DNA from 2 places in the Streptomyces sp. NPDC048644 genome. Region 2 is predicted to be linked to the other one. Evidence: riboswitches for the same ligand, from Rfam matches in the RefSeq annotation. Region 2 holds a riboswitch; the other holds the start of a gene.

Region 1 (7,209 bases), on a different contig from region 2:
GGACGAGATGAACAGCGACGGCGCACAGCAGGCCGCGAACAGCGACGGCGCTCCCCAGGGCGAGGCGGCAGGGCCCGCGTCCCTCGGCGAGCCGGCCGGCGGCGGGGCGGCCGACGGCCGGACCGTGCGGGTCGTCCTGGTCGACGACCACCGGATGTTCCGTACGGGCGTGCAGGCCGAGATCGGCGAGACCGACCGCACCGGCGTCGAGGTCGTCGGCGAGGCCGCCGATGTCGACCAGGCCGTCACGGTCATCACCGCCACCCGCCCCGAGGTGGTCCTCCTGGACGTGCACCTCCCCGGTGGCGGCGGCGTCGAGGTGCTGCGCCGCAGCGCCGCCATGATGGCCGACGCCGACCGCCCGGTCCGTTTCCTGGCCCTTTCGGTCTCCGACGCGGCCGAGGACGTCATCGGCGTCATCCGCGGCGGGGCCCGCGGCTACGTCACCAAGACCATCACCGGCAAGGACCTGGTCGACGCGGTCTTCCGGGTCTCCGACGGCGACGCGGTCTTCTCCCCGCGGCTGGCCGGCTTCGTTCTCGACGCCTTCGCCTCCACCGACGCCCCGCCCGTCGACGAGGACATGGACCGCCTCACCCAGCGCGAGCGCGAGGTGCTGCGCCTGATCGCCCGTGGCTACGCCTACAAGGAGATCGCCAAGCAGCTCTTCATCTCCGTGAAGACCGTCGAGTCCCACGTCTCCGCTGTGCTGCGCAAGCTCCAGCTCTCCAACCGGCACGAACTGACCCGTTGGGCCACCGCCCGCCGCCTGGTCTGAGGCTCCTCGCGGGCCGGGGCCGCGTCCGGGAGGACGTCCGGGCCCGCGGGCCCGGACCGCCGAGTGCGGCGGAGATCACTCATCCCACGGGAAAGAAGGGCTCGAAGAGGGGCAACCAGGACGTCGCGGATCGCCATCTAATGGCGCGGAGAGGCCCGCTGCCGACACCGGGGCCGGAACCACGCCCCCGTCGCCGCGTACATGTCCTGGAAGCGAGATCCCGATGAGCCTGACGGGCACGCCCTTCTTTCTCACCTCGGTCGTGCTGCTGCTGATCGCCGTCGCGCTGCCGCTGGCGCTGTGGGGACGGATACCAGGGCCGCGCCTGGCGCGCGGCGCCCTGCGCCTGGTCATGCTGCTGTTCGCCCAGGTCACGGCCATCACGCTGGTCTTCGTCCTGGTCAACAACGCGAACAACCTCTACGACACCTGGGACGACCTGCTGGGCACCGGCAGCCACGTGCAGGCCGCCCAGGACCTCGGCCCCGACGGGCTGGGCGGCCGGCAGATCAAGAACGAGCCCCGCCAGGTCCAGCCGTTCCGGCCGGCCGACGACCCGAAGCTGGGCCCCGAGGTCCAGATGACCGACCTCAAGGGCCGGATCTCCGGGGTCAGCGGCGAGGTGTACGTCTGGCTGCCGCCGCAGTACCACGACCCCGCCTACCGGAACACGAAGTTCCCTGTCGTCGAGGTGCTGCCCGGCTACCCCGGATCGGCGAAAGCCTGGTTCGGCTCCCTGAACGCCGACGAGCAGCTCCGCCCGATGATGCTGAACGGCGAGGTCAAGCCGTTCATCCTGGTCGCCCCGCGCACCAACCTCGTCACCGGCGCCGACACCGGGTGCGTCAACATCCCGGGGAAGGTCAACGCCGACAGCTGGCTGACCGTCGACGTGCGCCGGATGGTCATCGACACCTTCCGGGCATCCGACCACTCCCGCTCCTGGGCCCTGGCCGGCTACTCGGCGGGCGCCCACTGCGCCGCCAAGCTCGCCCTGTCGCACCCGGACCGCTACCACGCGGCGATCGCCATGTCCGGCTACAACGACCCGGCGAGCGAGCACAGTTCACTCGCGGGCAAGGACCCGAAGCTGCGCATCGAGTCGAACCCGCTGCACATCCTGAAGTCGGCCAACGCGGCCGGAAAGCCGCCGCGCACCGCGCTGTACGTCTCCGGCGCCTCGGGCGACGGGTACCAGGCGGGCCTCGGACTGCGGCAGCTGGCGCAGTCGCCGACATCGGTGACCGTGCGGCAGATCCCCTCGGACGCCGGTGGTCACACGAGCGTGGTCTGGCGGGAGCAGGTGCCCGAGATCTTCCGCTGGCTGTCGCAACACGTCACCGCGTGAGGCGGGGGCCGCGGCCAGGACCCCGTCTCACCGCGGGCGGACCGCCGCCGTGACCGGCGCGCGCACCTGCCAGCCCAGGGCTTCGTAGAGGGCACGGCCTTCGGGGCTGGCGACCAGCACACCCTGCGTGGCGCCCGCCGTGGCCGCGCGGCCGGCGAGCGCCGCCATCACCAGCCGGCCCAGCCCCCTGCGGCGGTGCCCGGCCGCCGTGCCGATCATGTCGAAGACGACCGACCGCGGTCCGCGCAGGGCACCGGGCGCCCCGTCGGTGAGCGCGGCAAGACCGCCTGCCGGGAAGATCTCCGGGTCCGGATCCGGGGCTGCCTCCGGGGTCGGATCAGGGTCCGGATGCGGGCTTCCCGTACGGGCCGCGGGAGCCGCAGGGGCCGTACCGTCCAGGACCCGGGCCTCGATCAGGCCACGGTCCGCGTCGTGGTGGACGCTGAGGCGGTAGCCGCGCGGCGGCGCGGGGTCGCCGGGCGGTCCCAGCGTGGTCGTCATCAGGTACTGAGGCTCGCTGAGCTGCCAGCCAGGAGGCAGCAGCCGCTCGACCCGCTCGCGCGGTGCGCAGATCTTGAGCCACAGGCCGGGCACGTCGATGCGGCGGGCCAGCTCGCCCAGCACGTCGGGGTCGGCCGCCGGCAGGACGTAGCGGGCGATGTGGTGCGGCCGTCCGACCTCGATCCGGAAGCCGCCCGGCACCGCAGACGGCGCGGCGGTCCGCCGGGCCCGCGCCCAGCCGTCGGCCCAGACGCCGACGATCCGCGCGAGTTCGGAGGGTGCGGCGGGCGAGGGGGCCGGGGAGGAGTCCGTGGCGGGGGCCATGGGCCGAGCGTAGGCCGCATCCATGATCGACTTCAGCTGTATTTTCCGGGCCGGCACGGGTGTCCGGGGACGGCTCTGCGGGCTGCTGCCACCGGGCCGCGTCCTGCGGTCGGGGGAGCACACGGCGGTGTGCGACGGCGGGGCGCCCTGCCCGATGGGTCGTGGTTTGGGAGGGCTACGATCCAGCACCATGGACGTAGTCATCAACATCTTCGTCGGCCTGCACATCATCGGTATCGCCTCCCTCCTGGGCGGCTTCCTGACCCAGATGAAGGCGATGAGCGCGGGCACGGCCCGCTTCGTGCCCGCCATGCTGCACGGTGCGCTGACGATGCTCGTCACCGGCATCGTGCTGGTCGGCCTGAACCAGGCCCAGGGCAGCCCGGTCGACAACATCAAGATCGGCATCAAGCTGGCCGTCCTGGTGGTGATCCTGGGCCTGGTCTACGTCAAGCGTGACGAGGAGAAGGTCGCCAAGCCGCTCTTCGGCGCCGTCGGCCTGCTCACGATGGTGAACATCTTCATCGCGGTGCTCTGGACCTGAGCCCGCAGGGGCCGCTGCGCCCCGTATGCCGCACGGTGAACCGCGCGGCCCTCGCGTCGTCAGCCGTTCCGGCCGTCCGACCGCCCGAGGGCCGCGCGGTTCTGTGCTGTGGGGGGTGGTGCGTGGGGTGCTGCGGGTGGTTCCTGGGGTGTCGCGGGGGGAGCGGTCCCGACGCGACCGAGGTGTCGCGGGGGAGCGGGCCCGACACGGCCTACGCCGGGCGGATGCTCCCGTAGATCGGCATGTAGTAGATCGACTCCACCCGCACGCTGGCGCCCGGCTTCGGGGCGTGGATCATCTTGCCGCCGCCTATGTACATCCCGACGTGGCTGATGTCCTTGAAGAAGAACACCAGGTCGCCCGGTTGCAGGTCCTTGGTGGCCACCCGCTCGCCGGTCTTCACCTGATCCCACGTCGTACGCGGCAGGTTCACCCCGGCCGCCTTCCATGCCGCCTGCGTCAGGCCGGAGCAGTCGTAGGAGTTGGGGCCCGTCGCGCCCCAGACGTACGGCTTGCCCATCTGGGCGCGGGCGAAGGCGAGCGCCTTCTTGGCCTTCGTGAGGGACGTGCCGTCGTCGGATCCGCCGCCCGAGTCGCCCGAGCCGCCTGAACCGTCTGAACCGTCTGTCGAGCCGCCACCGGACCCGCCGTCGCCCCCGCGGTCGCCCCCGTGCTCCTGGCGTTCCTTCTCGGCCTGCCGGCGCGCCATGTCGTCGGCCTTGCGCTTGGCGGCTTCCTCCTTCTTGCGCTCCAGCTCGGCCAGCCGCGCCTTCTCCTGGGCGGTCAGCCGGGACAGCAGCTGCCGGGCCTCGGTCAGCTTGCCCTGCACCGTCCGCTTGGACTCCTGGAGGGAGGTCTGGGACTCCTGGAGCCGTTCCAGGCTGTGGACGGCCTCGGCGCGTTCGTGCGCTGCCGCCGCCTGCTGCTCCTGGTAGTCGGCGACCGCCTGTTGCTGACGTCCGGTCAGCCGCTCCATGAGGTGGCTGCGGTCGGCGAACTGCTGCGGGTCCTTGGCGAGTATCAGCTGCGCGGTCGGGCTCATGCCGCCGGTGCGGTACTGCGCGGAGGCGTAGGTGCCCAGCTCCCGCCGGGACGCGTTGAGTTTGTCGGTGCGCTTCGCCGCGGAGTCCTGGAGTTCGGTCACCTTCTCGCGCCGCTGCTCGGCGTGCTCCTTGGCGGCGTTGTACTTCTGGGTCGCCACCTCGGCCTGGCGGTAGAGGTCGTCGACGTTCTTCTTGACCTCTTCGACGGTCGGCCGGGGGCTCCTGGGGGCCGCTTCGGCTGACTGCGACAGCAGTGTGACCGAGGCGAGTGCTGCGGTGGTGATCCCGACCGCCGTGCGGCGGCTTCCGGGTGAGGCGAGGACGCGGGTGCGCGGCTTGCGATGCGACGCCAAGGCCGGCGACTCCTTCCGTGGACCGCCTACCGGGTTAGCTGTCGGGTTCGGGCGGTGTCGCAGACGGAAGGCTTGCCCTACGGTCCGTACGCCCGCGCGCGGCGGCCGTACCGATCGATTCACCCCGGTGGTGCTGGTGGGTCCCCGGCTCCGGGTGCCCAGGGGCAGGGCCGGACTCGGCGGAGGCGACCCGTGCGCACGCTGTCGTACGCGGGGATGCGGGCTGCCCGAGCGAGCACGGTAGCCAACTCGTGTGGCTCCTGTGAAGGCTGATGTTCGAATTGCCCGAAACCTTTTCGTGACCTGAAGGTGAGGCGACGGTGATTGCGTTGGATGTCGGTTTCGGGCAGTGCGGGGAAGCCTCGGGGCGGCTCCTGTGAAGACGGCTCCACGTCTCCGAAACGGATTCTGCACGGCCGGGACGCTTCCCGTGCGGCCGTTCCCGGACTTCGGGACCGGATGTCAGTGGGGCCGCCTAGACTCGGTGGGCGATGAGCAGCCTCTTTGACGACAGCTTCCTGGCGGATCTCGGCCCGAAGGGCGAGCACCCCCCGCCCCCTCCCGAGGACGAGCACGGCCCGGCCCCGGAGGAGGTTCCGCACGACCTCTTCGACGGGAAGTTCGACGCCCCCGTGCCCCGGGAGGCGTACTACCGCGACGGCGCTGCCCGCCCCGCGGTCGATCCGGCCGCCCTCCTGGAGGGGCTCAACGACGCCCAGAAGGCGGCCGTGGTGCACACCGGCAGCCCGCTGCTGATCGTCGCGGGCGCCGGATCCGGCAAGACCCGGGTGCTCACCCACCGCATCGCGCACCTGCTCGGCGCGCGCGGCGTGCACCCCGGCCAGATCCTCGCGATCACCTTCACCAACAAGGCCGCGGGCGAGATGAAGGAGCGCGTCGAAGAACTGGTCGGCCCGCGGGCGAACGCCATGTGGGTCTCCACCTTCCACAGCGCCTGCGTCCGCATCCTGCGCCGCGAGTCCAAGCAGCTCGGCTTCACCTCGTCGTTCTCGATCTACGACGCCGCCGACTCGAAGCGCCTGATGGCCCTGGTCTGCCGCGATCTGGACCTCGACCCCAAGCGCTTCCCGCCCAAGTCCTTCAGCGCCAAGGTCTCCAACCTCAAGAACGAGCTCATCGACGAGGAGACCTTCGCGGGGACGGCTGCCGACGGCTTCGAGAAGACCCTGGCCGAGGCGTACGCGATGTACCAGGCGCGGCTGCGCGAGGCCAACGCCCTGGACTTCGACGACATCATCATGACGACCGTCAACCTCCTCCAGGCGTTCCCCGACGTCGCCGCCCACTACCGCCGCCGCTTCCGGCACGTCATGGTCGACGAGTACCAGGACACCAACCACGCGCAGTACACCCTCGTGCGCGAGCTGGTCGGTCCGCCCGAGTCCGCCGCCGAGCTGTGCGTGGTCGGCGACGCCGACCAGTCGATCTACGCCTTCCGCGGCGCCACGATCCGCAACATCCTCCAGTTCGAGGAGGACTACCCCAACGCCACGACGATCCTCCTGGAGCAGAACTACCGCTCCACGCAGACGATCCTCAGCGCCGCCAACGCCGTCATCGAACGCAACGAGAACCGCCGCCCCAAGAACCTCTGGACACAGGCAGGCGAGGGCCCCAGGATCACCGGCTACGTCGCCGACACCGAGCACGACGAGGCGCAGTTCGTCGCCGACGAGATCGACCGGCTGACGGACGCGGGCGATGCCAGGGCGGGCGACGTCGCCGTCTTCTACCGCACCAACGCCCAGTCCCGTGTCTTCGAAGAGATCCTCATCCGGGTCGGGCTGCCCTACAAGGTCGTCGGCGGCGTCCGCTTCTACGAGCGCAAGGAGGTCCGCGACGTCCTCGCGTACCTGCGCGTCCTCTCCAACCCCGAGGACACCGTCCCGCTGCGCCGGATCCTCAACGTCCCCAAGCGGGGCATCGGCGACCGCGCCGAGGCGATGATCGACGCCCTGTCGCTCCGCGAGAAGATCAGCTTCCCGCAGGCCCTGCGCCGGGTCGACGAGGCGTACGGCATGGCCGCCCGCTCGGCCAACGCCGTCCGGCGCTTCAACACGCTGATGGAAGAGCTGCGCACGATCGTCGAATCCGGCGCAGGACCGGCCACCGTCCTGGAGGCGGTCCTGGAGCGCACCGGCTACCTCGCCGAACTCCAGACCTCCACCGACCCGCAGGACGAGACCCGGATCGAGAACCTCCAGGAACTCGCCGCCGTGGCCCTGGAGTTCGAGCAGGACCGCGGCGAGGACAACCCGGGCACGCTCGCCGACTTCCTGGAGCAGGTCGCGCTGGTC
Region 2 (7,209 bases):
TCTTCGCGGAGGTACGAACGTACGCTCCGCGGCCACGCTCCGCGCCGGTCCTGGCCGTTCGGAGACAAAGCCGTCCCCGGCAACGGTACGGGACCGCTGCCGGGGACGCTGCGAGGCGGGACGCCACGCTCGGGCCGATCGGCCCTGCCGTTCCGGTCAGTTCGCGGGGCGCCGCGGCTGATCGGTTCGCAGGGTGCTGTGCCTGATCAGTTCGCGGGGCGCTGTGCTTGATCAGTTCGCAGGGCGAAACCGGGGGAAGGCGGAGCGGCCGGCGTAGACGGCGGCGTCGTCGAGGATCTCCTCGATGCGCAGCAGCTGGTTGTACTTGGCGACGCGCTCGGAGCGGGCCGGGGCGCCGGTCTTGATCTGGCCGCAGTTGGTGGCGACGGCGAGGTCGGCGATGGTGACGTCCTCGGTCTCGCCGGAGCGGTGCGACATCATGCACTTGAAACCGTTGCGCTGGGCCAGCTCGACGGCGTCCAGGGTCTCGGTCAGCGAGCCGATCTGGTTGACCTTCACCAGCAGCGCGTTGGCGGAATTCTCCTCGATGCCGCGGGCCAGGCGCTCGGGGTTGGTGACGAACAGGTCGTCACCGACGAGCTGGACCTTGGCGCCGAGCTTCTCGGTGATGACGTGCCAGCCGGCCCAGTCGTCCTCGAACAGCGGGTCCTCGATGGACACGAGCGGGTAGTCGGCGACGAGGCCCTCGTAGTACTCGGTCATCTCGGCGGCCGAGCGGTCCGAGCCCTCGAAGGCGTACTTGCCGTCCTTGTAGAACTCGGACGCGGCGACGTCGAGCGCCAGCGCGATGTCCTGGCCGGGGACGTAACCGGCCTGCTGGATGGCCTCCAGGATCAGGTCGAGCGCCTCGCGGTTGGAGCCGAGGTTCGGGGCGAAGCCGCCCTCGTCACCGAGACCGGTGGAGAGGTTGCGCTCCTTCAGGACCTTCTTGAGGGTGTGGTAGACCTCGGCGCCCCAGCGCAGCGCCTCGGAGAAGGACTCCGCGCCGATCGGGGCGATCATGAACTCCTGGATGTCGACGTTGGAGTCGGCGTGCGACCCACCGTTGAGGATGTTCATCATCGGGACGGGCAGGACGTGCGCGTTCGGGCCACCGAGGTAGCGGAACAGCGGCAGGTCGCTGGCCTCGGACGCGGCGTGCGCGACGGCGAGGGAGACGCCCAGGATGGCGTTGGCGCCGAGGGAGCCCTTGTTGTCGGTGGCGTCCAGGTCGAACATGGCCTGGTCGATCAGCCGCTGCTCGGTCGCGTCGTAGCCGACCAGCTCCGGGCCGATCTGCTCGATGACGGCGAGGACGGCCTTCTCGACGCCCTTGCCCTGGTAACGGCCGGGGTCGCCGTCGCGGAGCTCGATGGCCTCGAAGGCGCCGGTCGAGGCGCCGGACGGAACCGCGGCACGGCCGGTGCTGCCGTCGTCGAGGCCGACCTCGACCTCGACCGTGGGATTACCTCGCGAGTCGAGAATTTCGCGGGCTACGACGACGTCGATGGACGGCACGTTGTCTCCTTCATGGGTGTCTGGAGTTCTGCAGCACGAGCCTAACGGCCTGTTGCCGTTCCGCTCGCCCTCAGCCCCCTCGGCGGGAGGAAGAGTGACCCAAAGGCCCAGTTCGCAGGAGTTCGGGCAGCTTCGTCCGCCGGGCGGGAGAGCAGCTGTAAGGGGCGGTCACGTCGCTGTGTCCGGCACCAGGGTACGGAACGGAGAGACCCCGCCGCGGCGCGATGCGGGGACGAACGCGCCGGACGGGGTATCCCGCGGGGAGAAAACGGGCAGAGCGGGATGAGTAGGAGCGAGAGGGAACTCAATGCGCATTGCGTGCATTTGATGCAGCCCGGGAGATATGAGCGAACTCCCGGGCGCGCTCCGGCTCTTCGGCCCTCGCCGCCTCCCGGGCGAGCGGTTCGCGCGGACCGCCGTACGCGCGAACCGCTGCGGTCATCCGGGAGGAGGCACCGGGCACGGAGCCCTCAAGGCCCTGCCAGGGGTGGGCTCAGATGCTGAGCTTCTGGCCCGGGAAGATCAGGTTGGGGTTGCCGCCGATGACGGACTTGTTGTTCGCGTAGACGGACTTCCAGTTGGTGCCGTGCGCCTTGGCGATCTTGGCGAGGGTGTCGCCGGACTTGACGGTGTAGTTGCCGTGCGGGTCGGACTTCGGCACCGGCTGGGACTTCTGCTGCTGCGGGGCCGGAGCCTGCGGGGCGGGGGCGCTCTTGTGCTGCGGGGCCGGGGTCTCGGCCTTCTGCTGCGGGGCGGCCTTGGTCGTGCCGGAGCCCGAGGAGGTGTCGACGCTGGCGGCGGGGCCACCGGAGGTCAGGTTGCCGGCGCCGGCGCAGGACCAGGCACCCGGGCCCTGGATGGCGAGCAGCTTCTCGGCGGCGGCGATCTGCTGGCTCTTGGTGGCCAGGTCGGCGCGGGGCGCGTACTGGGTACCGCCGGCGGCGGCCCAGCTGGACTGCGAGAACTGCAGGCCGCCGTAGTAGTTGTTGCCGGTGTTGATCGACCAGTTGCCGCCGGACTCGCACTGGGCGACGGCGTCCCAGGTGGCGACCGAGGCGGCGGAGGCGGAGGAGGCGCCCATCAGCGGGACGGCCACAGCGGCACCGGCGACACCGGCGAGGGTGGCGACGCGGACGGCCTTGGACGGACGACGGTGCTTGCCCTTGTTGATCAGCATGGTTCGTTTTCCTCACCGACGCCTACGAGGTGAGCTGTCGGGTTCGGGCTGTGAGCTGCCCGGCCGTGTGTGCTTCACACACGTCTTCACCCCAAGCCGGCTGACCCGCTTTCACGGGCGGGGCCGGCACTTACCTTGGTTCCCCCGCTCCTGCCTTCGGCGCTTGCGCGTCGACCGCCTTCACCCACCGGCAGGATTCGGCGTGTGAGCGAAGGGCCCGCTTTGGCGAGCGGTCCTGACCGTAGACATGAACCCCTGTGCGGTTCAAACCCCGTTTTCTGCACCCAGTTGACCGCCAATAACCGCAGAGCGCTCATATTTCCGCAGGTAGGGCGCGGTATGGATTCAGTGGACGGGTCGGACACCGCAGGCGTCAACGAGAGCCATGTCTCACTTTCACCAAAAGGGGCAAAAGCCGACTAACTACCCGCTCAGCGCCCGAGATCGAGATGCTGTCCGGGGTGGATGAGGTCCGCGTCGGAGCCCACGACCTCGCGGTTGCGCTCGTACAGCGCGGGCCAGCCGCCGGGCAGCTCCCGGGCCTCGGCGATGGCTGACAGGCTGTCACCGGGGCGCACGGTGTAGTCGCCGCGAGCCGGCTGCGTACGCTCCCCGTCACCCCGCGAGGCGTGCCGCCCCGAGGTCCTGCCGCCGTCGTCCGTACCCTCGCCGCCGCGGTGCTTGCCGGGCGGCGTCGGGTCGGGGCTCCCGCTGCCGGGCGTCGCGGAGTCGCCGGAGCCGTCGGACGCGTCGGAGTCGCCCGCGCCTGGCGCCTCGTGATCGCCGTTCGCGCCCTCGCCCTTGCCGTCGTGGCCGCTGCCGTCGCCCTCGGTGTGCCCGGAGTCCGGTGCACCGGGGCGGGGGGTGGCGTCGGACGGGTCGGTGGCGGGGTCGTGCGAGCCCGAAGTACCGGACGGGTCCGAGGTGTCCGACGGGTGCGACGGGTCGGACGGGTCAGGTGAGGGGGGTGAATCGTGTGAACCGGAAGTATCGGTCGGGTCGGCCGGATCGGTCGCGTCGTCCGTGCCGCCTGCGCCCTGGCCGTCGTGGTCCGTGGGGGCGGGGGTCGGCGCGTCGGTGCTGCCCGGATCGACGTCCGGTGCGCGGCCTCCCCGGGAGAGGCCGGCGTCGACGGCGCAGCCCGGCCAGGCGCCTGGGCCACGGTCGTCCAGGATCTTTTCGGCCACGGCTATCTGCTGGGCGCGGCTGGCCATGTCGGGGCGCGGCGCGTACGCCAGGCCGCCGTACTCCTGCCACAGGTCCGCGGTGAGCCGGAGACCGCCGTAGCCGTCGCCTGACGCACCGCTCCACACCCCGCCGCTCTCGCACTGGGCGACGCGGTCCCAGGCGGCGGTGTCGGCGGCGTGTGCGGAGCCCGCGCCGAGCAGTGGCATGGCGATGCCGGCGCCGGCCACTCCCGCCGTGACAAAGAGGGCCGGTGCCTGACGGGGTCGACGATGGCGGCCGTTCCCGGAGCGCATGCGGTTGCCTTTCGAGCGGCGTTGAGTTGTCGCACCGGCGGATGCCGGCCGGCCGAGGCTTCGGCGCGGCCGTCCCGCCGGGGCGGTCGAGCACAGGTTCGGTCGAAAGGTAGCCGGGCTCACGGGTCGTCACAAGCCGGTGTAGCGGAGATCACGTAGAGGTCACGTAGCTGACGCACCGTCAAGAAATCGGCTGTCACGGCCCTCATCAGGCACGTCGCCGAGCCGGTAGCAGACCGGCCCGCGCGGCCGTCAACCGGGCCCGCCGCCGGGCCGGTTCCCGGCCCCGTCACGGTGCCGGGGTGAACTCCACCGGGAGGGACCGCAGTCCGCGCATGATGAGCCCGCCGCGCCAGCGCAGCTCGTCGGGTTCGGCCGCGAGCCGGATGTCGGGCAGCCGGGTCAGCAGCGTCGCGAGGGCGGCCTGGCCTTCGAGCCTGGCGAGCGGGGCGCCCAGGCAGTAGTGGATGCCGTGCCCGTACCCCAGGTGCGGGTTGTCGCGCCTGGCCAGGTCGAGGGTGTCGGGCTCGTCGAACCGCTCGGGGTCACGGTCGGCGGCGGCCAGCACGACGAGTACGGGGTCGCCCTCGGCTATCCGCGCCCCGCCGATGGTCAGTTCCTCGGTGGCGAACCGCCAGGTCGCCAGCTCCACCGGGCCGTCGTAGCGCAGCAGTTCCTCGATGCCGGTGGCGAGCAGGCCGTCGTCGCCCGACGCCAGGGACTTCTGGAGCAGGGCGCGCTGTTCCGGGTGGCGCAGCAGGGCGTAGGTGCCGTTGCCGATGAGGTTGACGGTGGTCTCGAAGCCGGCGAAGAGGAGGATGAACGCCATCGCGGCCACCTCGTTCTCGGTGAGGTGCTCGCCGTGGTCGGACGCGCGGATCAGGCCGGAGATGAGGTCCTCGCCTGGGGCCGCCTCGCGGGGCAGTTCGGCGCGCTTGCGGTGGATCAGCTCGGCGAGATAGCCGCGTATCTTCTTCACCGCCTTGGCCACGCCGCCGCGCGGCCCGCCCGCCTGGCCCGCCTTGGTGTGCCGCAGCATCATCCCGGCCCAGTCGCGGAAGTCGTCCTGGTCCTCGCGCGGTACGCCCAGCAGGTCGCAGATCGCGTAGATGGGCAGCGGGAAGGCGAACTCGTGGATCAGGTCGGCCTCGCCGCGGGCCGCGAAGGAGTCGATGAGCGCGTCGGTCAGCTCCTGGACGCGCGGGGCGAAGGCGGCGACCCGGCGCGGGGTGAACGCCTTGGAGACCAGGCGGCGCAGCCGGGTGTGGTCGGGCGGGTCGATGTTGAGGAGGTGGGTCATCAGGTTGGCGCTGCGCTCGCCGGGGATGCCGACCTTGCCCTTGCCGTGCGCGGCCTCGCTGTGGTGCACCGGGTTCTTGGAGAGCCGGCCGTCGGCGAGCGCCTGCCTGGCGTCGGCGTACCGCGTCACCAGCCATGCCTCGACGCCGCTGGGCAGCGCGGTCCTGCGCACCGGCGCGTGCTCCCGCAGCCAGGCGTACGCCGGGTAAGGATCGGCGGCGAACTCCCAGGTGAACAGCTCGGGGGCGGGCGGCGGCGCGGAGGCTGCGGGGCAGCGCGCGGGCGGGCCCGCGGGGGCGGCGCCGGGGACGGTGTCGGGGGTGGTGTCGGGCTTGTCGTGCACCTTTCGACGGTAACCGCTGCGGCGCCCGCGCCTCGCCGGGCGCCCGCGCCGTACGCCCGCGCCCCGGCCGCGCGGGCCGTGCTCACCCCGGGTCCACCCCGAGGCCCGCCAGGAACGCGGCGGCTGCGGGCGACGGGCCGAGCGCCTGCCACACCACCCGCTCGATGCGCCGCGGCGCCGGGCGGACACGGACGACGTGCAGCCCGGTCAGCTCCCCCGCGATGCCCTCGGGCACCATGCCGACCCCGAGCCCCGCGCGCACCAGCTTCGCCAGGAGTTCGACGGTGGTCACCTCGAAGGCCACGTCGGCGTTCAGCCCCGCGGCACGGAAGGCGTCGTCGCGCTGCCTGCGGGCGGCCGAGCCCGCCGTGAAGTCGACGAAGGTCTCCCTGGCCAGCCGCGCCAGACCGGTCCGCTCCTGCCCGGCCAGCGGATGGCCCGGCGGCACCACCGCGACCAGCTCGCCGCGCGCCAGTTCCCTCTCCCGTACCCCGGTGACCCGCGCGCCCGGCACCAGGCCGACGAAGGCGACGTCCAGCGCGCCCTGCCGCACCTTCTCGATCAGCTCGTCGCTCATCTCCATCCGGAGGCCGACCCGCACCTGGGGATAGCGGGTGCGGAACGCGCCCAGCTCCTGGGCGAGATCGACGGCCGACAGGGTCGAGATCGCCCCGACCGCGAGCTGCCCGCGCACCTCGCCCGCGACCGCCTCCACCTCGGCGCGGGCCCGCTCGGCCGACGCCAGGGCCTGCCGGGCGACCGGCACGAACGCCTCGCCCGCCGCGGTCAGCCGCACGCTGCGACTGGTGCGCTGGAAGAGCCGGGCGCCCAGCTCCTTCTCCAGCCTGGCGATCTGGTGGCTGAGCGCCGACTGCACCACATGGCAGCGCTCGGCGGCCCGGGTGAACCCGCCGGTCTCGGCGACCGCGACGACGTACCGCATCTGCTGCAACTCCATCCGCGGAGGATAACGATCCATCGCGATCGGCGATGGATGCGATGACGACAGTGTGTTGGACTCATCGATGCGCAGCCCGCAGGCTGGGACCGTCCGCCACCGGGGGGAGGCGGGCACGGAAAAGAACCAACTGGCAGGAGGGGACATGGAGTCCGAGGGGGAGGCGCCGCGCACGGCGCCCGAAGCGGCGAGTGCCGCGCAGGCGGTGCCACCGGCGGCCGGGCCGCAGCGGCTGGGCCGCGGCACGCTGCTGCTGATGTCGGTCGCCACCGGCCTGTCCGTCGCCGGGAACTACTTCGCCCAGCCGCTGCTCGACGTCATCGGGCAGGATCTGGGGCTGTCCGCGTCCGCCGCCGCGCTGGTGGTGACCGTCGCCCAGATCGGCTTCGGCCTCGGGCTGCTGCTGCTCGTGCCGCTCGGTGATCTGCTGGAG

What was found. Region 2 has a riboswitch for cyclic di-AMP ahead of ACGFNI_RS12580 (transglycosylase family protein). Riboswitches for the same ligand answer to the same signal wherever they lie in the genome.
Region 1: linked by a shared signal. The riboswitch ahead of ACGFNI_RS27960 (NlpC/P60 family protein) and the one ahead of ACGFNI_RS12580 (transglycosylase family protein) in region 2 are both predicted to bind cyclic di-AMP.

What each region holds. Positions count from the first base shown of each region.
Region 1 is NZ_JBICVO010000015.1:63,982-71,190, reverse strand. Features, by position in the region: gene ACGFNI_RS27980 (LuxR C-terminal-related transcriptional regulator) at 8-778, shown strand; gene ACGFNI_RS27975 (alpha/beta hydrolase-fold protein) at 1,002-2,126, shown strand; gene ACGFNI_RS27970 (GNAT family N-acetyltransferase) at 2,154-2,951, opposite strand; gene ACGFNI_RS27965 (hypothetical protein) at 3,142-3,495, shown strand; gene ACGFNI_RS27960 (NlpC/P60 family protein) at 3,707-4,891, opposite strand; cyclic di-AMP (ydaO/yuaA leader) riboswitch at 4,899-5,083, opposite strand; gene pcrA (DNA helicase PcrA) at 5,383-7,209, shown strand, end outside.
Region 2 is NZ_JBICVO010000005.1:37,718-44,926, forward strand. Features, by position in the region: gene eno (phosphopyruvate hydratase) at 232-1,518, opposite strand; gene ACGFNI_RS12580 (transglycosylase family protein) at 2,012-2,695, opposite strand; cyclic di-AMP (ydaO/yuaA leader) riboswitch at 2,700-2,908, opposite strand; gene ACGFNI_RS12585 (transglycosylase family protein) at 3,127-4,110, opposite strand; gene ACGFNI_RS12590 (cytochrome P450) at 4,466-5,818, opposite strand; gene ACGFNI_RS12595 (LysR family transcriptional regulator) at 5,901-6,776, opposite strand; gene ACGFNI_RS12600 (MFS transporter) at 6,922-7,209, shown strand, end outside.